uncultured Dysgonomonas sp.: one gene and its partner. The protein of the gene in region 2 binds, or shares a complex with, the protein of the main gene of each other region. Links are inferred from orthologs where the notes say so. Each region holds a gene or a part of one and is shown on either strand. Other genes may lie near its edges. The genes, in order: tsaD and tsaE.

Evidence for each region.
Region 1: the proteins of tsaE (region 2) and tsaD are in contact, whole or in part, in a crystal structure (PDB 6N9A), measured with the Thermotoga maritima proteins. The link is inferred for uncultured Dysgonomonas sp. from one-to-one orthologs. Residues at the interface, in WP_004082108.1 of Thermotoga maritima: Leu37, Gly38, Lys46, Lys57, Val59, Lys60, Ser61, Thr63, Phe64, Thr65, Leu66, Met67, Val69, Pro71, Tyr82, Arg83, Leu84, Asp86, Asp88, Phe89, Asp93, Ile128, Asp130, Glu131, Arg134; in WP_004082750.1 of Thermotoga maritima: Cys10, Asp11, Arg49, His50, Leu82, Gly84, Gly135, Gly136, Glu154, Thr155, Leu156, Asp157, Asp158, Ser159, Glu162, Asp165, Lys166, Arg169, Leu170, Tyr175, Lys213, Thr214, Leu217, Tyr218, Gln221, Arg222, Asn324.

The regions. Positions count from the first base shown.
Region 1 is NZ_LT599032.1:4,511,933-4,521,956, forward strand. The notes cover bases 102-2,899. They hold tsaD (tRNA (adenosine(37)-N6)-threonylcarbamoyltransferase complex transferase subunit TsaD), read left to right. Parts: upstream 102-891; coding sequence 892-1,908; downstream 1,909-2,899. Other genes in these bases: QZL88_RS18570 (DUF2268 domain-containing putative Zn-dependent protease), read right to left, coding at 102-392; QZL88_RS18575 (hypothetical protein), read left to right, coding at 490-837; QZL88_RS18585 (MarR family winged helix-turn-helix transcriptional regulator), read right to left, coding at 1,912-2,361; QZL88_RS18590 (DUF169 domain-containing protein), read right to left, coding at 2,348-2,899. Outside these bases: more of QZL88_RS18570, read right to left, coding at 1-101; more of QZL88_RS18590, read right to left, coding at 2,900-3,067; QZL88_RS18595 (M48 family metallopeptidase), read left to right, coding at 3,223-4,464; QZL88_RS18605 (energy transducer TonB), read left to right, coding at 5,695-6,282; QZL88_RS18610 (hypothetical protein), read left to right, coding at 6,305-7,069; QZL88_RS18615 (CinA family nicotinamide mononucleotide deamidase-related protein), read left to right, coding at 7,647-8,870; QZL88_RS18620 (hypothetical protein), read left to right, coding at 9,026-9,337; QZL88_RS21235 (immunity 17 family protein), read left to right, coding at 9,355-9,636; QZL88_RS18625 (TonB-dependent receptor), read right to left, coding at 9,736-10,024.
Region 2 is NZ_LT599032.1:2,989,624-2,999,789, forward strand. What follows is about bases 3,135-6,074. They hold tsaE (tRNA (adenosine(37)-N6)-threonylcarbamoyltransferase complex ATPase subunit type 1 TsaE), read left to right. Parts: upstream 3,135-4,366; coding sequence 4,367-4,783; downstream 4,784-6,074. Other genes in these bases: QZL88_RS12520 (AraC family transcriptional regulator), read right to left, coding at 3,135-3,469; QZL88_RS12530 (NAD(P)H-dependent oxidoreductase), read right to left, coding at 4,860-5,411; QZL88_RS12535 (radical SAM protein), read right to left, coding at 5,457-6,074. In the rest of the region: QZL88_RS12505 (MFS transporter), read right to left, coding at 1-660; QZL88_RS12510 (bifunctional 4-hydroxy-2-oxoglutarate aldolase/2-dehydro-3-deoxy-phosphogluconate aldolase), read right to left, coding at 657-1,307; QZL88_RS12515 (sugar kinase), read right to left, coding at 1,320-2,363; more of QZL88_RS12520, read right to left, coding at 2,573-3,134; more of QZL88_RS12535, read right to left, coding at 6,075-6,236; QZL88_RS12540 (hypothetical protein), read right to left, coding at 6,251-7,264; QZL88_RS12545 (YqaA family protein), read right to left, coding at 7,659-8,102; QZL88_RS12550 (hypothetical protein), read right to left, coding at 8,095-8,304; QZL88_RS12555 (YfhO family protein), read right to left, coding at 8,309-10,000; QZL88_RS12560 (hypothetical protein), read right to left, coding at 9,997-10,166. UniProt on the Escherichia coli protein: Required for the formation of a threonylcarbamoyl group on adenosine at position 37 (t(6)A37) in tRNAs that read codons beginning with adenine.

The DNA of each region.
Region 1 (10,024 bases), 1.5 Mb from region 2 along the record:
TTTTTTTCCGGCAGATTTTGTGATATGAGTGAAGATACATTGGATAACTCTTCTTCGTATGCAGAGATATTATCGAAAGTAGTTAATGCATCTTTGTATATTTGCATCAGTGCAGGATGGGAAAAGTAATCTCTGAGGGTAGGGAAGAAAGTGGCAGGATCACTATTGTCTATGGCTATACGTCCGAAGGCAGGAAGCAGGAGTGGATATTTCTCTTTCAATCCGGATTCTTTTACGGCGTCAGGTTGCTGAAGATAATTGTATACATCTTTGTCGAAACGTAAGATGGTTATTTTTTCTTGTTGCGATAACCCGCTGTTTTTCTTTGTTGTGCCTGAGCATCCAATGAAAGACAGGATGATAAAAGTCAGCAGATATACTCTATTTCTCATTTGTATCCTTTTATGAATTCTTCTTTGCGAAGGTAATTTATATTTCTTAATTTTGTACCACTTTTACAAGCCATATAATTAAAAAACGCACAATATTATGCTTTATTTTAAAGAAGATATCCCAAACAAGGATAATAAACTGATATATATTTATAAGGGTATAACAGTCGTTCAGATGCAGAACGAAGTAGAAATGCTAATGTTATCATTAGGCTATAAACATCTGGGACAGGGATTATTCGAAAAGGGAAGCCGGATGATGCGTTTGTTGTTCGGGGCATTCTGTAAATACTTTAAATTCAGAGTGCGTATAGAGGATTATAACAATGGTGAAGTGAAAGTGACTGTATCGAAAGATACGACAGGATTGTCGGGTGGTGCAATTGGGGCGAATCAGGTGAAAAACGAATTTTACAATTTATCCCGGGCATTCCAAACAATATAATGGAAACGATGTTATAAGTCTTTGGATTTATAATATATAAAATACAATATTTGAATGATAACCATACTAGGCATAGAGTCGTCTTGTGATGATACTGCGGCAGCAGTTATCAGGGACGGTTTACTTCTATCTAATATAATTTCCAGCCAGAAAGTGCATGAGAACTACGGAGGTGTAGTTCCCGAACTGGCATCACGCGCACATCAGCAGAATATAATACCGGTTGTAGACCAGGCATTGAAAAAAGCGGGGGTAAACAAGAACGAACTGACGGCGATAGCTTTCACGCGCGGTCCCGGTCTGATGGGATCCTTGCTGGTAGGTACTTCTTTTGCTAAAGGACTATCTTCCGCGTTGAATATTCCGATGATAGATGTAAATCATCTGCACGCTCATGTGTTGGCTCATTTTATTAAGGAGGATAAAGATGATAACAATCAGCCTCAGTATCCTTTCCTGTGCCTGTTGGTGTCGGGTGGTAATTCACAGATTATCCTTGTCAGATCGTACAAGGAAATGGAGATCATAGGCCAAACAATAGATGACGCAGCTGGTGAAGCTTTCGACAAATGCGCCAAGGTGATGGGGCTGGGATATCCCGGAGGGCCTGTTGTTGACCGCTTGGCTAAAGAGGGTGATGCAGATAAATTTAAATTCAACAAACCTCACATATCGGGTTATGATTATAGTTTCAGTGGTCTGAAAACTTCTTTCCTGTATTTGCTCCGCGATGAATTGAGAAAGGATCCTGACTTTATAGATAAGAATAAAGCTGACCTTTGTGCTTCCCTTCAAAAAACGATTATCGATGTATTGATGGAGCAATTACGTAAAGCGGCCAAAGATCTGGGAATTAAAGAGGTTGCCGTAGCCGGTGGTGTGTCGGCGAACTCGGGACTTCGTGCTGCATTTGAAGATCATGCAAAGCGTTTCGGTTGGAAAATACATATACCTCCGTTTGGCTATACGACGGATAATGCAGCCATGATAGCTATGACAGGCTATTTCAAATATGAAGACAAAGAATTTTGTCCGATGGAGGCAGCGCCGTTTTCGAGAGTGGTAATGTAATAACTACATTTTCTCCGCATCTGATAGATTGTTCTCCACTTTTGCCAACAACTTAAGAAAGATATTTATTTCATCTTCCGATAATCCGTTGGTGAATATTGCCGTAGCTTCTGTCCAGCAGGTAATTACTTCTTGTCTGATGCTCTCGGCGCGAGGCAATAGAAATATGTTATAGCTACGGCTGTCAGTTATGCTTTTTTGCTTGACCACATATTTAGCGGTGCATAATTTGTCTATAATGCGTGTTGTATTAGCAAAATCTTTCTTTGATTTCTTTGTAAGTTCACTAAGAGACAGGCCATCATCGAGCCATAGATAGTATAAGATTACCCATTGCTCAGGGGTGATATCTAATCCTTTTTCACTGATAAGTCTGAATGCCAGTCGCCGGAGTTGGGCGGCAACAGATGCTATCTGGTGATTGATACTGTTTTCGAAATTATATTCCATCATTGATTCGCGCTTTAACTTTGCCCCATGCATGGGTATCTACAAGGCAGGATTCTTCAAATGTATTGTACATCTCTTTCAGGCGGGACATTGGTATTGCAAAACTTAATATATTTGCTTCTACATGAGGACGTACCGATGGGTCGAACAGTCCGAGAAATGACCGTTTGCCGTTTCTTTGATTTTCGGCAACTACCTGTGAAATAGTGGAGCTGCATCCGGAACCAAATGGAGCAGATACCGCATCTGGTTCATTGGTGTCGAATAAAGTCCATGAAATCAATCCTGTTAATACATCAGGCGTGGCGAAGAATATAATACCTTCGATATCGTCTAATATATCCAGATTATCTATTCGTGAAAAATGAAGGTATGCTTTGCCTGTAGGAGAGAAGCCAATATTTTCTACAAACTCTTTGACCATCTCCGGAGTCTTCTTGTATCTTTCTTTTAGTGAGACGAAAGACGGAATCCGTTCTTCCGGAAATTCAGAGAATCCGGTGTAAAACTTGCCACCCATACAACCGATTGTTTCTCTATCCAAACATATTGGTGCGCCTTTACGTACAATATCAAGTGCTTTAAAATAGCACCCATTTACTCTTTGTGGCACAGGTTCGGCTATGTCTGAATACCAGAAAGCTATAGGTAATTCTATATTCTCACCAAATGCATATTGCAGTTTATTTATTAAATCAGTAGATTTCATGATCTTGTAATTTATTTGTTATGACAAATATATTTACATTGTTTGTTATGACAAATAAATTGACGTTGATAATTCTTAGACTTTATATCTTTTATTGATAATTGTAAATTATCACTCATAATTATAAATCTTATCTTTGTAGAAAAAACGTATCTATGTCTCTATACTTAAGCATTATCCTACTTGTAGTTGTCCTCGATTTTGTCTGGACGCAATACTTGGCGTATCGTAACCGTAAGCGGATGAGCCCCGAAATTCCTCCATTACTGGAAGGGATTTACGATAAAGACGAATATGCCAGACAGCAAGCCTATCAAAAGATAAACAGCCGCTTTGGCTTGTATACAAGCCTTTTCTCTTTTATCGTAATGTTACTGGTCCTGTCTTTGGGTATTTTTGGCTGGCTCAACGAGTTGCTGAGACAATTTATAAATAATGAAGTCATTCTTACTCTGGTTTTCTTTGGTATAGTATATATTGTGAACGATATTATCACTTTGCCATTCAGCTATTATGCTACCTTTGTGATTGAAGAACGCTTCGGATTCAATAAATCGACTAAAGCTATTTTCTGGTTCGACCAGTTGAAAGGTTTACTGCTCACAACTGTTCTAGGGGGCATTATACTGGCTCTTCTGGTATGGTTTTATGAAACTCTGGGTACATATGCATGGTTGTACGCCTGGGGGGCAGTAACCGTATTTTCTTTATTTATGACCTTGTTCTATTCCAATATTATAGTGCCTTTATTCAATAAGCAGACTCCGTTGGAAGATGGCGAACTCCGGGATGCAATCGAGGCCTTTTCCCGGGAAGCAGGTTTTTCGATAAAGAATATATACGTAATGGATGCATCTAAACGTTCCAGTAAAGCAAACGCTTATTTTACCGGCTTTGGAGTTAAGAAACGTATCGTATTGTTCGATACATTGATTAATGATCTTAGTACGAGTGAAATAGTCGCTGTACTGGCACACGAAATAGGTCATTATAAAAAGAGGCACACATTGCAGGGTATGTGCATATCCATCTTATATACAGGAATTATTCTTTTCCTGTTATCATGGTTCCTCGATAATGAAGCCATTGCTTTGGCATTGGGAGGGAAAGAGGCTTCCTTTCATTTGGGTCTGATTGCTTTCTCTGTTCTATTTACTCCGGTTTCGATGATTATAGGTCTGTTTTCGAGTATGCACAGCCGTAAGAATGAATATCAGGCAGACGCCTATGCTGCCGGTTTTGGCTTGGCAGATTCATTGATAAGCGGATTGAAGAAGCTATCGGTAAAGTCACTGAGCAATCTGAATCCTGATCCGCTATATGTATTTTTCTATTATTCACATCCGACTTTGCTGCAACGGATGGAGGCATTAATGGAAATTGATGATAAAAAGTAAATTTTTATAAAGTATCATTAAACCTTTTAATTTTATTATATTCATATAATATAAACGGGGCTGAAAAACAGCTATTCATAATCTAAAAAATAATGCCTATGAAACGCTTTTATATAATTATCATTTCGTGCCTGATATTATTGCCTGTAAATATATATGCCCAGGGAGGAAAGAAAGAAAAGGTTAGCAAAGATATTTTCGGTAATACCATTATCGAAGATGAAGACGGAAGTAAAACAACAATAAAGAAAGATATTTTCGGAAATACTGTGATAGAAGATAATAAGGGCAATAAGAAGACTATCAAAAAGGATATTTTTGGAAATACTGTGATAGAAGATAACAAGGGAAATAAAGAAACGATCAAAGAAGATATTCATGGGAATACTGTAATCGAAGATAACAAAGGGAATAAGAAAAGAGTAAAAGAGGATATTTTCGGGAATACTATCATTGAAGACAATAAAGGAAATAAAACGACCATACGAGAGAATATTTTCGGTGATAAAGTAATAGAAGATAATAAGGGGTATAAGAAAACTATCAAAAAGGATGTATTCGGAAATACTATCATTGAAGATAATAAAGGAAATAAAACAACTATCGAAGAGGATGTCTTTGGCGATAAAGTGATCGAAGACAACAAAGGGAACAAAACGAAAATAGGAAAAGATATCTTCTATAACATGATTGTTGAAACGAACCGGAGAAAAGTAAAAATAGGCCGTGATATATTTGGTTATCTTCAATATGAAGAGAATAATAGAAGGAAGGCATATCTGAAAAAAGATATTTTCGATGCCTGGATTTTTACGGATGATAATAATAATGAAATAAAGTATTCCATGGAGTTTTGGGAAGATATTCAGCGTGATTTCAGAGGTGATGAAGAAGAGACCTTTTTCTGGCTGATGGATATGTGCCATGGATTGACGGACTACAAAGAAGAATATAAAGTTGATATTTTCGGACATCTTCAATTCAGCAACAACAAGAATGAACGGGCGTCACTGTCTAAAAATATTTTTGATGAGATGGTTTATGAAGACACCAAAGGGAGTAAAATGATATATCCGCAGAATTTTTGGAATAAGATGCGCAAACATAGTTCGGATAAAAAAATATTTATGGATCTTATACAACGCTATCTGTTCGAATAGGGAAATTTATTTATGGAATTTCAGTATTTTCATACTCTATTTAATATCAGAATGAAAAACACGATTGAGTATGAGAATGTATTTCACTTTTCCTCTATTTTTGTCTTTTTATTTGTGCATATATTCCCAACAGAATAAAGAAGTCAGACCATTTTACGTGAAAAATGATACACTCATAGAGAATCGGTTACTTTTGGATTCAAAGCAATTAAACGAAATAAATATTGAGGAATTCACGGAACCACCAATCTTTATAAGTACAGAAATACTCCCTCAATTTGTAGGCGGAGATAGTGTGATGGAGGCATTCTTTAATAAGAATATCCGGTATCCCCGTACAGTAACCAAAGGGGAAGTGCAGGGTTTTGTTATTGCAAGGTTTGTTGTATTAAAAGATGGCAAAATTGATCCACGAAATATAAAAATAATAACATCTCTTTCGCATGATTGCGACAACGAGGTTGTGCGTCTACTACACAAGATGCCTTCTTGGATGCCTGGAAGACAAGGAGGATTTCCAGTCCCTTTTTATCAGACTATAGGCGTTTATCTGGGAAAGAAAAAACTTAAGACAGTAAGGCGTTTGGTGCCAGGCGAAATTAATGTGGATGAATGCAAATGGAACGGTTATCACGAAATTATAGAAAAACGATATTAATAATAGCCAAAACCTTTATACCATGTTGAAAAAACTACATCTTACCTGTTTTGCTTTTGTTTTATTATTTCCTCTTTTTGCTCAGGAACCACAGACTATTCATGTGATGGTGGCTTTGTGCGATAATAAATATCAGGGCATAGTGAAAGTACCGAAAGGAATAGGTAACGGGCAAGATCCGAATTCGAATCTGTACTGGGGATGCGGATATGGCATTCGTACTTATTTCAGAAAAAGTTCTGACTGGAAGGAGGTGAGGCGGCTAAAGGCTGACGATATCCGTCTCGAACGTATTGTCTTCAAACATAAAACGAAAGATTACTACCTTATCGCCGATGCTTATGACGGACAATACATAAAGAACTGTACAGAAGATTTCCTCAGCTCATGTTCAGGGAGTAAGAAGGATACTGTAATGATCGGGAAAACGGTTGTCGGACTCAATGGGAATGCTAAACTACTCGCTTATATAGGGCATAACGGGTTAATGGATTTTTCGTTGGCAAATACTTATAGCACTGTAGATGGTAAAACGCGTGATGCGATAATCCTTGCTTGCTATAGTAAGCGGTATTTTACACCGTATCTGCGTTCAGCTAAAGCCAATCCATTGCTTTGGTCTACCCATCTGATGAGCCCCGAAGCATACACATTACATGATGCAATCGCTACATACATCGCAGGAGGGACGAATGCTGCTGTGCGGGAAAGTGCTGCTGCCGCTTATAATAAATATCAGAAATGCGGGATAAAAGGCGCCAGAGGATTATTGACTACCGGATTCTGAATTATGTGAATCAGTATTTGAAAACTTTATCTATGTATATAGCTGATAGCCTTTAGCTGTTAGCAGATGGTTCTTTGAAGTATTGATCGGCCCCTCCAACCTCCCCAAGGGGAGGCTACAAAGAGGGTAAAAGTAATAGGTAGAAAAAGTGTTACGTTTGTTACTTTTTAACAAGTAGTAAGCTGAAAGTTATATGAGATACGAGTAGACAAGACACGAGATACAAGCTGCTAACTGATGACTGTTCATTGTTCACTGATAACTGAACTGTTATATGTGTTACCTTTGTTACTTTTTATATAGTGTTCTTTGTGCTCCTCGTGGTAAAGATATTAACCACTAAGTGCACGAAGGAAATCACAAAGGGATAAAAGGATAAAAAACTGTTACCTTTGTTACCTTTTTGCACGTTAGAGCCTCTGTGTGAGAATACTGTTTACTGAAACGTTGATAATTTTCGGGTTTGCCCTAATTCTTAATTCTTAATTATTCGTTCTTCATTAATTCCTGTTACCTTTGTTACTTTTTAACAGTAAATAAGGCAAAACTTATATTTGTAATAACTGATAGAATAGAAATGAAAGCAGCAATAATTACAATCGGCGATGAAATTCTCATCGGGCAGATTGTCGACACCAATTCGGCATGGATAGCGCAGAAACTTACACTCGCAGGATTTGAAGTAGAAGAAATGCAATCGATAGGAGACGATGCACAACAGATAAAGGTTACCATAGAAGAGGTATTTTCCCGTGTAGACGTTATTCTTATGACCGGTGGACTGGGCCCGACGAAAGATGATATAACCAAGAAAACACTTTGCGACTATTTTGGTACGACGATGATTTTTGATGACTCTGTTCTCGAAAATATACAGAATGTAATATCCAGTTTTACGACTTTGAATGAACTGACCCGCAATCAGGCCTATGTGCCAAAAGATTGCACAGTGATACAGAACAGGGTAGGGACGGCTCCGATTACGTGGTTCGATTATATAGGCAAAGTGCTTGTGTCTATGCCGGGAGTTCCCCACGAAATGCGGTATGTGATGGAAAATGAGATCATTCCCCGTCTACAAGCTAAATATGATCCGGATGCATATCTCAAACGTGTATTCATTGTAAAGGGATATACCGAATCGGCATTAGCGATGTATATTGCCGACTTTGAAGATAATCTGCCCGAGGGTTTCGGATTGGCATATCTGCCTTCTCCCGGATTGATGAAGCTGCGTCTGTTTGTTCGGGGAGAGCATCGTTTGGAGGAATTGAATGAGCAGGTAAAAAAACTTCAGGATATATTAGGAAGTGCTATTTTGGCAGAGAAAGATATTACGGTAGAGAAGTTGCTGGGAGAACGCCTTTTCGAAAAGGGCTTGAGCCTGGGTACAGCCGAAAGTTGTACAGGAGGTAATATTGCTCATACCATTACTTCTATTCCGGGTTCGTCCCGTTATTTTAAAGGTTCTGTCATATCATATGCCAATGAAGAAAAAGTGAATATATTGCATGTATCACAGGATTCATTGGATCGCTTTGGTGCAGTGAGTGAGGCTGTCGCTGAGGAAATGGCCAAAGGAGCACAGAAGATACTGAATGTGGATTGCTCTATTGCAACTACCGGTATTGCCGGCCCTGATGGAGGTACGGAAGAGAAACCGGTAGGTACAGTCTGGGTTTGTACAACTTATAAGGATAGATGCGTGGCCCGGAAATATCAACTGGGACAATTTCGCGAAGCAAATATTGTACGTGCGACCAACATAGGAATGTTACAATTGCTGGAAATGCTGGAATGACAGCAAATTAATAGTTCTCGTGTTATTTTTCAATAAAATTATTGCTTTTAGCTTTTGTTTAATAAATTTATGAAGCTATATAGTGTTATTAATTTATATCCATATTATATTTATAAAATAATACACATACTCACAAACAATAATATGTACTGTCTATGAAACTTAACGACGAATCTGACAATAAGCCTGTAATAACCACACGCTATGTTTTGGATGCCAATTCTTTGATTACATATGTAGTATATGATGAAGATGGTGACTGGCAGTTTTTTAGTGATGAGGATATTACGGAAAGTGATGCCTGCGTAGTTTCTGTAAAGCAAATATTGGAGCTGGATGATAGTCTTAACGAACTCGAACTGAAGCCGGGGCAGGCAGCTGAAAGAAGTGATGCTGATGCACCCTGGCAAACAATCAAGCAGAAAAGTAGCCGGAATAATTCATTTGCAGAAGATGATGAAAATTAACTGTCTGGCTATTGTTAATGAATCGATCGGATAATATTTTTAGTAGCATAGGAGACATCTTTTCAAATAATCCTGCTTTTTATGGGATATTTATAGTCGTTTTGGGGATCATATTTCTGCTTACGGCTATATACGATGCTAAGTGGATTTTTGGAAATACTACATCTTTCAATATACAAAAAGTACAGGGGTGGGTAAATCTTTTCGGTCGAAAGACAACCCGGATTGCTGTCGGGATAATGAGTCTTGTGCTCATCTTAACAGGTTTGCTAATAACATACATTTATGCCTTCGGATAAAAAGCGTAGCCTCCGCACGACATCCCGTCTGTAGAGGCTACTTTGTAAACACAATCAATATTAAGTTTAGCCCTAATATTATTCTCTTGTGAAGAACCCTTATTTCTTAGTGCCCGACATGATGCCGGCATCTGTATCGTCGTTATTCAGGCGTTTGTTTGCAGCCTTGTACTGGCGTCCGAAGTTCAGGTTGAGCGTGAAGTTTACCATCACTATCTGTGCCAGATCATCGGAGTAGACATTCGATACATTCGGCGCAAGCCAGGAATAGTTTTTACTACCCTGTGTATAGTCTTTGCTGAATGGATTGAACATACCTGCTGACAGGCTCCATTTTTCGGCATTATATCCAACCATAAGAACATGAAATTTCTCTCCTATATCCTGC
Region 2 (10,166 bases):
CAGCGAAATCCATTTGACTTTCGGAGCGTTTTCCGCAACCTCTTCACCGTCCTCTTCGATCAATGCCAACTCCTTTTCAGTGATGCGTTTTTGCCGCCTTGGAAGCTCATACAGCCACAGCCACAATACAACCCAAACCAGCCCGATACCACCCGTAATCCAGAACACCTCGTGCCAGCCGTACGAACTAAGGATTATAGGAGTCAGTATCAGCGCTAAAACGACTCCTATACTTGTTCCTGAGTTGAAAATACCGGTTGCCACGGCACGTTCCCGTTTCGGGAACCATTCCGAGACGGCTTTGGTACATGCCGGAAAGTTACCTGCTTCACCGATTCCCAAACCAATGCGTGCGAAAGAAAAACCTCCAACGCTTCGGGCTACGGCATGCAGCATGCCTGCAAGACTCCATATTGTTGCCGAGATCGCGAATCCGAATCTCGTCCCGATCCAGTCGATGAAGCGCCCCATAACCAACAACCCTACAGCGTACGCCGCCGTAAATGCCATAATAATATGGGCATAGTCGGTCTCTGTCCAGCTGAATTCGCTTTCCAAGATCGGTTTCAGCAACCCGATTATCTGCCGATCCATATAGTTTATGGTCGTGGCGATGAACAGTAATGCGACCACCACCCAGCGATAATTTTTCATTTTCATTTTCTGTTCGATTTATAAGTATTCATCAAGGTTACATAACTTCTAAAATGTCCGTACAGCCCATCCCAATCTTGCGCATCGATCATCGTTTTATCGAACAGCGGTGAGCCTATTCCAAATCCTTCTACTCCGGCTTTTAGAAAGTTAGCCATGTTTTCGAGGCTGATACCACCTGTAGGCAAGAATCGTACTTCGCTCAAAGGGCCTCTCACATCTTTTAGGTAAGCCACACCTAAATTTCCTGCCGGAAACAGCTTTACCACTTCTATGCCTAAAGACGATGCCCGATATATCTCTGACGGTGTCATTGCTCCCGGAAATATCGGAATTTCACGCTTCAGGCATTCACAGATAACCTCTTCGTTCACAATCGGAGTTACCACAAACTGCGCTCCAGCATCCAAAGCATTATTCAAATCGTCTAACGAGCACACCGTCCCTGCTCCGACGTTCAATTGCGAACCGTATTGTTCAAGTGTGTATCGCATCAACCCACACATATCGGGTGTATTCATTGTGATCTCAATATTGGTCAGTCCTGCCTTGACATAGAGCGGCAAAACCTGCTCGTAGACATCGCGTTGCATGCCTCGGATGATTCCCACAATGGGTATTTGTTCGAAAAGCGTCCATGAAAATTCTCCCATAATCATCTGTTTTTATCGAACGACACGTCCACTACCATCACCATGCATAAGGTTTTCAACTTCAGTAACAGTCGTTAGGTTAAAATCTCCATACATCGTATGCTTCAGGCACGAGGCTGCAGTAGCAAATTCCAACGCCTGTTTGTCATCCTCCGGCCAAGCCAACAATCCGTAAATCAATGCTCCCATAAACGAGTCACCACCGCCGACACGGTCTACTATATACGTAATGTTATATGTTGGTGCAGTATACAGTTTGTCGCCATTATAAAGAACCCCCGACCATGTATTGTGACTTGCATTAATCGAACCGCGCAGTGTTATCACCACTTTTTTAGCCTGTGGAAAATGATCCATCAATTGGCGACACACCGATTCAAAAGCCGTGGCTTCGATGTATCCTTCGGTTTGGGTTGCATCAAAATTTTCGGGTTTAATGCCGAATACAGTTTCTGCATCCTCCTCATTCCCGAGTATAACGTCGCATTCGGCTACTAATTCGGGCATCACTTCCGATGCGGTTTTGCCGTATTTCCACAGGTTTTTACGATGGTTCAAGTCGACAGAAACCGTCAATCCCATCTCTCGGGCAACTTTGATAGCTTCAGCGCATACATCTGCCGCTCCTTGTGAAATGGCAGGTGTGATACCTGTCCAATGAAACCAATCAGCTCCTTCGAAAATCTTATGCCAATCTATCATCCCTGTTTCAATCTCTGAAATCGATGAATGCGTACGGTCATAAATCACTTTTCCCGGGCGGGCTACTGCTCCGGTTTCAAGGAAATAAACTCCCAAACGGTCGCCGCCATAGATTACATTTGGCGTTTTGACACTGTACTTGTGTAAACTTTGCAGACACGCACGAGCGATATCATTGTCAGGAAGTCGGGTTACGAATTCGGCATTTAGCCCGAAATTTGCCAGTGATACAGCTACATTTGCCTCTCCGCCGCAGTAGGTCGCAATAAAGCTGTCGGCTTGACTGAATCTTAGAAATCCGGGAGCTGCCAGACGTAACATTATCTCTCCGAAACAGACTATTTTCTTGCTCATTTTTCTTTTTGTATTAGGTTAATAGGCTTAGTGTTTAATCACTAACACAAAATAATAGCTATTTTCAGAGAATGTTTTTGTCTATTTTCTAAAATCCATACGGTATTTTAATATTTTGATCAGAATAGCTTAATATTAAGAAGGTAAAAATGACACCTTAATGCTGAGATTCAACATTCAGATGTCTTAATAATACGAGTAATAACTAGCTATAACCCTTTTAGTTCCATGCTTTTTTGATGCGAGACACGATAATCGGTGGGCGTTACACCGCTATATTTTACAAATTGCTCATTGAAGTGTGAGATACTATTGTACCCAGATTCGTAGGCAATCTCCACTATATTTTTGTCTGTATGAGCCAGCAATTTCCAGCTATGTTGTATGCGTATCTCGTTCAGATAGTTAAATATAGTCTTACCGGTACTCTTCTTAAAGTAGTTACAAAGCGTATTGGGACAATAATTCACAAACTCAGCAATGTCGTTAAGCCTTATCTCATTATGCATATTAGCCTTAAGATAGAGATAAACTTTATTTACAACATCATCCTTATGGTTGCCCAACTCATTACAGTCGTAAGCAAGCAGTTGTTCATAATCCTGCTCCTGCCCAAGAATATCCAGCATTTTATACACGTCCCATATTTTACGAATACTGTTGCTTTCCGGTATCATGTCCAACAATTCGACCACCTGTTTCGCCGACCGTGATGCCGTAAAATCGATACCAAATCGTCCTCTGTCTAACAGTCTGGCAATATTACTAAACTCTCGTTGTTCTGTAAAGTCCTGAGGTAAAATCTTCTCGGTAAATTGTACGACTTGGCGTATGTATGTGTAGCCTTGCGCTTTGTTGTACTCCATATCGCACGCAAATATATGAGGGATGTTGGCCCCAATGAAATACAAATCGCCTTTTTTGAACGGATAAACGGCGTTGTCGATAAAAAAATTACCCTCACCTTCACGGATATACATTAATTCATATTCGGGATGATAGTGCCATGTCTTATAAATGGAGTCGAAACGGAACGTGCGTTCGCCAAACGAATAACCATCCTGATAAATGATCTTTTCAAATAATACCTGTCGTTTTCTTCCCATATTCTGCTTAATTAAGTAATTTTTAATATTTATTGTCGCATTCTTACGTAATTGGCTGATTGTTTAATGCATTATCTTATAGCTAATTTGTTATGAAATTTTCTATATCAATAGAAGAAGAAAAGTCAGGACTGGAAAAATTATATAAAACTAATTCCAGATCAGTAGTTCGTAATCGTTGTTTAAGCTTATTTTATTCAAAAGAATAACGTTCAATCAACCTCGCATTTAAAGGTTCCAACGGATCGCCCAATTGACTTAGTTTGCTCAAACGAAGGTATTGTACCTAAAAATCTTAATGACCCTTAATCTTTTTCATAGCACGAAAGATACGAAAAATACATTCACATGGTAATTGTCAGCTGTATTTAATCAGCTATTTTGCAATGTTGTCAAGGCTAAAACTATATACTTGAAAATATTGAATATATAATCCCGGAAACGGTAATTTCTGAATCTTTAGAAATTTGCAACAAAGGAATTTTTTATTAATAGTATCATAGCCTAAAGATTAAAAATTGAAATTTAGTCAAAATTATTTATCCAAGTTTCTTTTTGAGGCATCTTTTAGTAAATAATTGTTTTTATCATTTGCTTCTGCTAAAGAGAGTAAATCATAATTAAGACAATATTTATTTTTAATAAAAAGGGCCGGGCTGTAATATAATTTCTGCTTCCTCATAAGAATTAACTAACAAAATCTACATAGCTTTGTTATTATCTTCAAAACGGACAAATAGATATAATTCTCCTTTTTCTTATACTGCAACTCCTTTTTCTTTCCATATAGATAATTTTATGTAAACCTCATCAAATAAAATAAGGAGATAGGCGTAAAAAAGTAGAAAGAATGAAAGACAAAATATATCTTTGTAATCAAATTAATGATAACTAAATATGAATATTACAATAAAATCTCTTGAGAACATAGACGAGGCTGCTACCGAATTTGTAAAGGCAATGGGCGATAATACTGTCTTTGCTTTTCGCGGCGAAATGGGAGCAGGCAAGACTACTTTCATCAAAGCCATCTGTGAGAAGCTAGGGGTATCTGATACTATAAACAGCCCTACATTCGCCATAGTCAACGAATATCGTTCCGATAGCGGAGAACTGATTTACCACTTCGATTTCTACCGGATTAACAAAGTGGAAGAGGCTTTCGATTTTGGCTACGAAGATTATTTCTACAGTGGTAGCCTTTGCTTTATCGAGTGGCCCGAACTGATTGAGAACCTCCTGCCGGCCGATACAGTGACTGTTAGTATCAAGGTGTTGGAAGATGGGAGTAGGAGTGTAGTCGTTGGTGCTTAATGTTCAGGTTCTTTATAGAAGATAAGGAGGGACAGGCTGTATAGTCTGTCCCTTTGTATTTTTAAGTTTTTCTATATCACACCGTAGCTTCCACTTTCTTGAGGAAGTCTTTACGCATCTCGTCCGTACCGGTAGAAGTGTGCTCACAATTGAGCCATGTGGCATTGTTTATACCTACCGAATAAAGCATGTTAGGAATAAAATAATCCTGAACAAAAGGCTTAAATATTTCGCCGGCACTCTCCGATGTTGTGATTACTGTAGTCCGTCCGATTTTGAGTAATGGAGTCCACCCATTTTCATAGCTGAAAGCAAAACCTTGAAGGAGTACTTTGTCGAAAAAGCCTTTCAGTATAGCAGGCATTGTTCCCCACCAGATCGGATATATGAATATAGCCTCATCAGATTTTTTCAGCATCTCCTGATATTTCAGAACGAGCGGGTCGATAGCCTTTCCCTGATTGTATACTGCAAGTTCTGCTTCTGAAAATGACGGGTTGAATTTATCTTTAGGGAGGTCGATAACCTGATAAGCCTTGTTTTGTTGTTCGAATTTTGCTGTAATTGTGTCTAAAATAGCTTTATTAAAACTACCATGCCATGGGTGGCTGAATACGATTGTTACCATTATTATGTTTAATTTATTTATAGAGTTGTTTATTATCAATATTGCTTAACCTGCAACATTGACCTTTATTCCTAATTCTTCGATACGCTTTGCGATTTCCTTTAATTTCTCCACAGACGCTTTCTCGAGATTCTTTTCGGGAGTTTCCCTGTCGATAGTGTATATCATTACTTCACGCGGGTTGGTTTCCTTCACCACTTGCAACCATGTCGAGATTTCCTCTTCTGTGGTGTTGTCCACGGTTTTTCCATTGTGGCTACCCGTTACAAACATTGTTTGCATAATGAAATTGCCCTTGAAGCGATTGAATATCTCCTTTTGTTTCTCGATACTGTATTCCGGCGAATTGGGACGGTCTATCAGACGCACGGTTTCCAATATGCCAGAGTCAAGTTTAAGTATATTATTATCTACCTTTTCCAGCGCATCGAAGACTTTCTGTTTGCCGGCATGCATCGCATTCGATAATACGCTGATCTTTGCCTTTGGAAAATATTTGTTCCGCAGTTCTATCGTATCATCAATGATTCCGGCAAATTGGGGATGCATAGTCGGCTCCCCGTTTCCGGCAAAGGTTATGACATCAATGGAGGTATTTTCGCCTTTGAGCCGTATCAGTTTATCTTCTAATGCCGCTCTTACATTTTCGCGGTCGGGAAGTTTTGTCTTCGTTCTGAAGTCTTTATTGTATCCGCATTCACAGTAAATACAGTCGAACGAACACAGTTTGCCGTCGTAGGGCAATAGGTTCATTCCCAGCGAACTACCAAGTCGGCGGCTGTGTATAGGGCCGAATACAATTTCGTGAAATAAGATGGTTGACATGATTTCTTTTAAACTTAGAATCTTTCTGCAAATTTAACGGTTTTATCCCTGTCAGATTCCATATAGTCCGTTAATTCTTTGTAAACGATTTCTTCAGCGGCACTTTCTATTTCGGGCTGTTCCAATTCTATTTTCAAAGATCCGCCAAAGGTAAATTCTGAACCGGATACCGATGCGATAATTATAAGTCCCCAATTGCTCAGGTCAATATCGTTATTCTGATCTGTATCTCCTTTTGTGAATTTTATTATTCCTTTCTTAATTCCATTGATAAGTGATCCATGATTGTAAGTTACAGTATTTCCTGCAAAAGATTCTATATGAAAGCATGTCTCATAGTCGAGAAGTGCTATAGATATTTTGTAAAGAAATCCGTTATGTTTCTTTTCTATATCTAAGCGAAAAGGGATATCGTTGACCGCTCGTTCCATTACCAACATATCCATTTTATGGAATATTCCTTTTGGGTAATGAAATACACTTTGTTGGAAATCATTATGCAGATTGTCGCTGAAACTGATTTTTATCTGAGGGTTGAGGTAAGCCGTTTTGCGGAATGCGGAGCAGAAATATTCAAAGCTAATATCTGTGGTTTCGAATATGTCAGTGTCAGGAACAAAATTTATAATGAGATCTTCTCTCAGGTAGCCCTCTTCTACACTTGTTTCGAATCGCCCGTTTTGAGACAAGAGCGTATATATTTTACCTCCGTTATATACTTCCATCTTCACCGATCGGCTTAGACCTATAATTACCGACAGAGCCATAATATTCTTATGTCCTTCGCTATTTTCCGCCTTCTTCAGAAGCCCAAGTTTTCTTATCAGAGAATCTGCATCTATGGCAGATGATGTAATGCCAATTGCGCCATCCGACGTCAGGTCTATATCTACTTCTTCCATATTTGCCGATGACATCAGGTCTACGATAAGGTATTCCATCATCGTAGCGATACCTTTAGCCTCTTTACTTCCAACATACATGGCAGGCCGCTGGCGAATGCTTTCTATCAAAGATATATCTTCCATAATGGTTTCTTTATTCTGCTTTTTGATTTTCAATATTTAAAAAACTTGACAAACTTGACACTTTTTACGCTATTTTTGACGTGTCACGTTTCTTCTAAAAACTTCGTGCTGCTCCTCTTCTTCTTACTGATTTTTTTAATAAAAGGTAACAAAAGTAACACATATATCAGTAAACAGTCAACAATTAGCAGTCAACAATTAGAACTCCTACTTAACGCTTACAAGTAAAGCTTTGCGCCTTAGCGTGAAATAAAATAGGGCGCTCACCAACCCGTAAATGTTAAAAGGTAACAAAGGTTACACTATTTCACTCATTTGCTAATTAATTTTTTCAAAGAGCTATAGGCTAACGGCTATTAGCTATATATAGATAAATTTTCCTGATTAATATTCGTTATATTATCCAACTCACACCATACATTATCAATATATACCGCAGCAATTTACCAGAGAACATCGCCACATTGACAATATATACATTTGCCCGCATATATCCCAAAGCTAGCGCGATGACATCACCTACAATGGGCATAAAGCTGAAAAAGGCCATAATCGCGCCTTTACCCTCCAGCCATTGCTGCATCTTCTCTATCTTGCCCCGGTCTACTTTCAGGTATTTTTCTATCCATTCTATTTTTCCCAGACGACCGAGGTAATAGTTGGTCATACCTCCCAGCCAGTTGCCTACCGAAGCTACAATGACACACCCCCAGGCATTCATCCCCATAGCCAACAGTCCGGCAAAGACAAATTCCGACCCGAATGGCAGAATGGTTGCCGCCAGAAAAGATGCCAGGAAAAGGCCGATATAGCCATATTCGACGAAGCCGTCAAGCATGCATCTTGTAGTATATGAAGAGGGCGAAAAGGGGAGCTATTATACACAGGCCGATGCCTGCTTTTTTGACCCACGATTCAGTTTTCAGGCTTTCTTCGTCGTATTTGGCCTTGCGCATGAGTGAGCGCGGACTGATAATCATAAAAATGCCGAAAATGAGCATGAATATGGCGTATATGTAATCCCAGTTAGAATATTGCATTGTATTACGTTTTAGATGGTTTCCTTCTTTTCTGTATAAAGATATAAATACACAATGCAAATATAGCGAGAATGGAAATACCGAAGCTCACTTTTTGAATAATTGTACCTTCGTAATATACTTTCACATCACCCGTTTCATTTACGGGTATTTGTATAAGACCATGTGCGCTTTGGATGATTGGTAAGTCTTTGTTGTTAAGTTCTGCCGTGTAACCTTTATAATAGAAAAGCGGGAGCTCCAATGAATCAGTGCTTTGCGTATTTATGCTGATACTTAGTATATGCTTGTCCCGGCTATGGCTTTCAATCGTTGTATTTCCATTTATGGAAGTAATACTGTCACCTCTAAGAAGAATGTGGTAAGCAGATTCTGCTTTATCGGGAACATATTCCGCTCCATTCAGGTAGAAAAAATTGCTGGCATCAGGCCTTTCATTTGTTTGCCCGATGTGGGTATGCATAATCCTGTAATTATCGTTGTGCATATATATTACTATGGAAGTGCATAGAATAACAGCTAAAACAACGATGAAACGGGCTTTTTCTTTCATAAATATTTTCGAAAGGTAATATCCCCCTGCTACAGCAAAGAAGAATGTCACCAGCAGATATAACCGCCCCGGATATTGAATAAAAGACAACAGGGTGAACGGAAACCGTCCCCACGGGAATAACTGCGAAGATGCAAAAATATAGAACAGCCCGATAAGCAGCCCGATATGCACACTTTTCAGCAGTTCTGATTTACCCCTGATAAAGAAGCGAAGCAGAATAACCGAAGTCAGCAAAATACCGATGCCTACGATCGATATATCATCCCGATAATAGAATCCGCTCACCAATCCCCAGAAAACATAATCGAGAGGAATCTTGGCATTGGCAGGTAGTGTCCAGTTGTTCGTTTCATAGCGGTATGTGTTTGCTTGCATCTGTTCCAGAAGCGGAAATATATAGACTGCTGTAACGGCTATAGTGACAATTCCCGCAAGAATGAGATAAGCTATCCTCTTAGGTTCTTTTATCAATGGTTTACAGTAGAAAATAAGAACTATCACCACTGTAATAAACGTGAGAACCGTAGAGATAACATGTGAAAAAATAAGCAGACTGAAACCAATGGCAATAATATACCATTTCTTATAATCGCCTTTAATTATATGGTAAAGTCCCAGGAATACCAAGGGAATAAATGTAAAGGCAAAGACTTCGCCCATGGCACCACGGTTGTAAATATCATAGAAGCGATAGACGGAGAATGTATAGAGTATCCCTGCAACAAAAGCAGTAAACGAACTCTTATATATTGTTTTCACCGCAGAATACATGAATATTCCGCAAAGAATGGTCATGGTAAACAGCATCACTTCGAATGCATTGTACGAACCGATAAGTATACCCAATGCGGCAAAAGGAATCAATATCACATCGGAGTAGAATACCTTGCTCAGATAGCCGTAGTTCAGTGCCGCAGCATAATCTATATAGTGCGGGAAAGTACCTTCCCGAAGCGCAGTAATCAGTGCCTCGAAACGTTTCAGGTGAAAGTAATAGTCATAGCCCGGGTGCTCGTACACCGCGCCGAAGACTTCTGTCATATAAAATGAAAGAAGTATCAATGTGGTAAAGAAAACCCAGAAATGGGATTTCTTATTAGCTGCTATGGTTACTATAAGACTATTTATTGTATTCATCATTTGTTTACATCACTCCGTTTGCGCTTAGAGACAAAGATATATATTATCAGCCCGATAGTGCTCAATATGGAAATATACCAGCTATATTGCTGTGTGGCTGTCCATCTGTAAACGACCTCTATTTGCCCTGATTTATCGGCTTCTATCTGTACCAATCCGTTTCCAC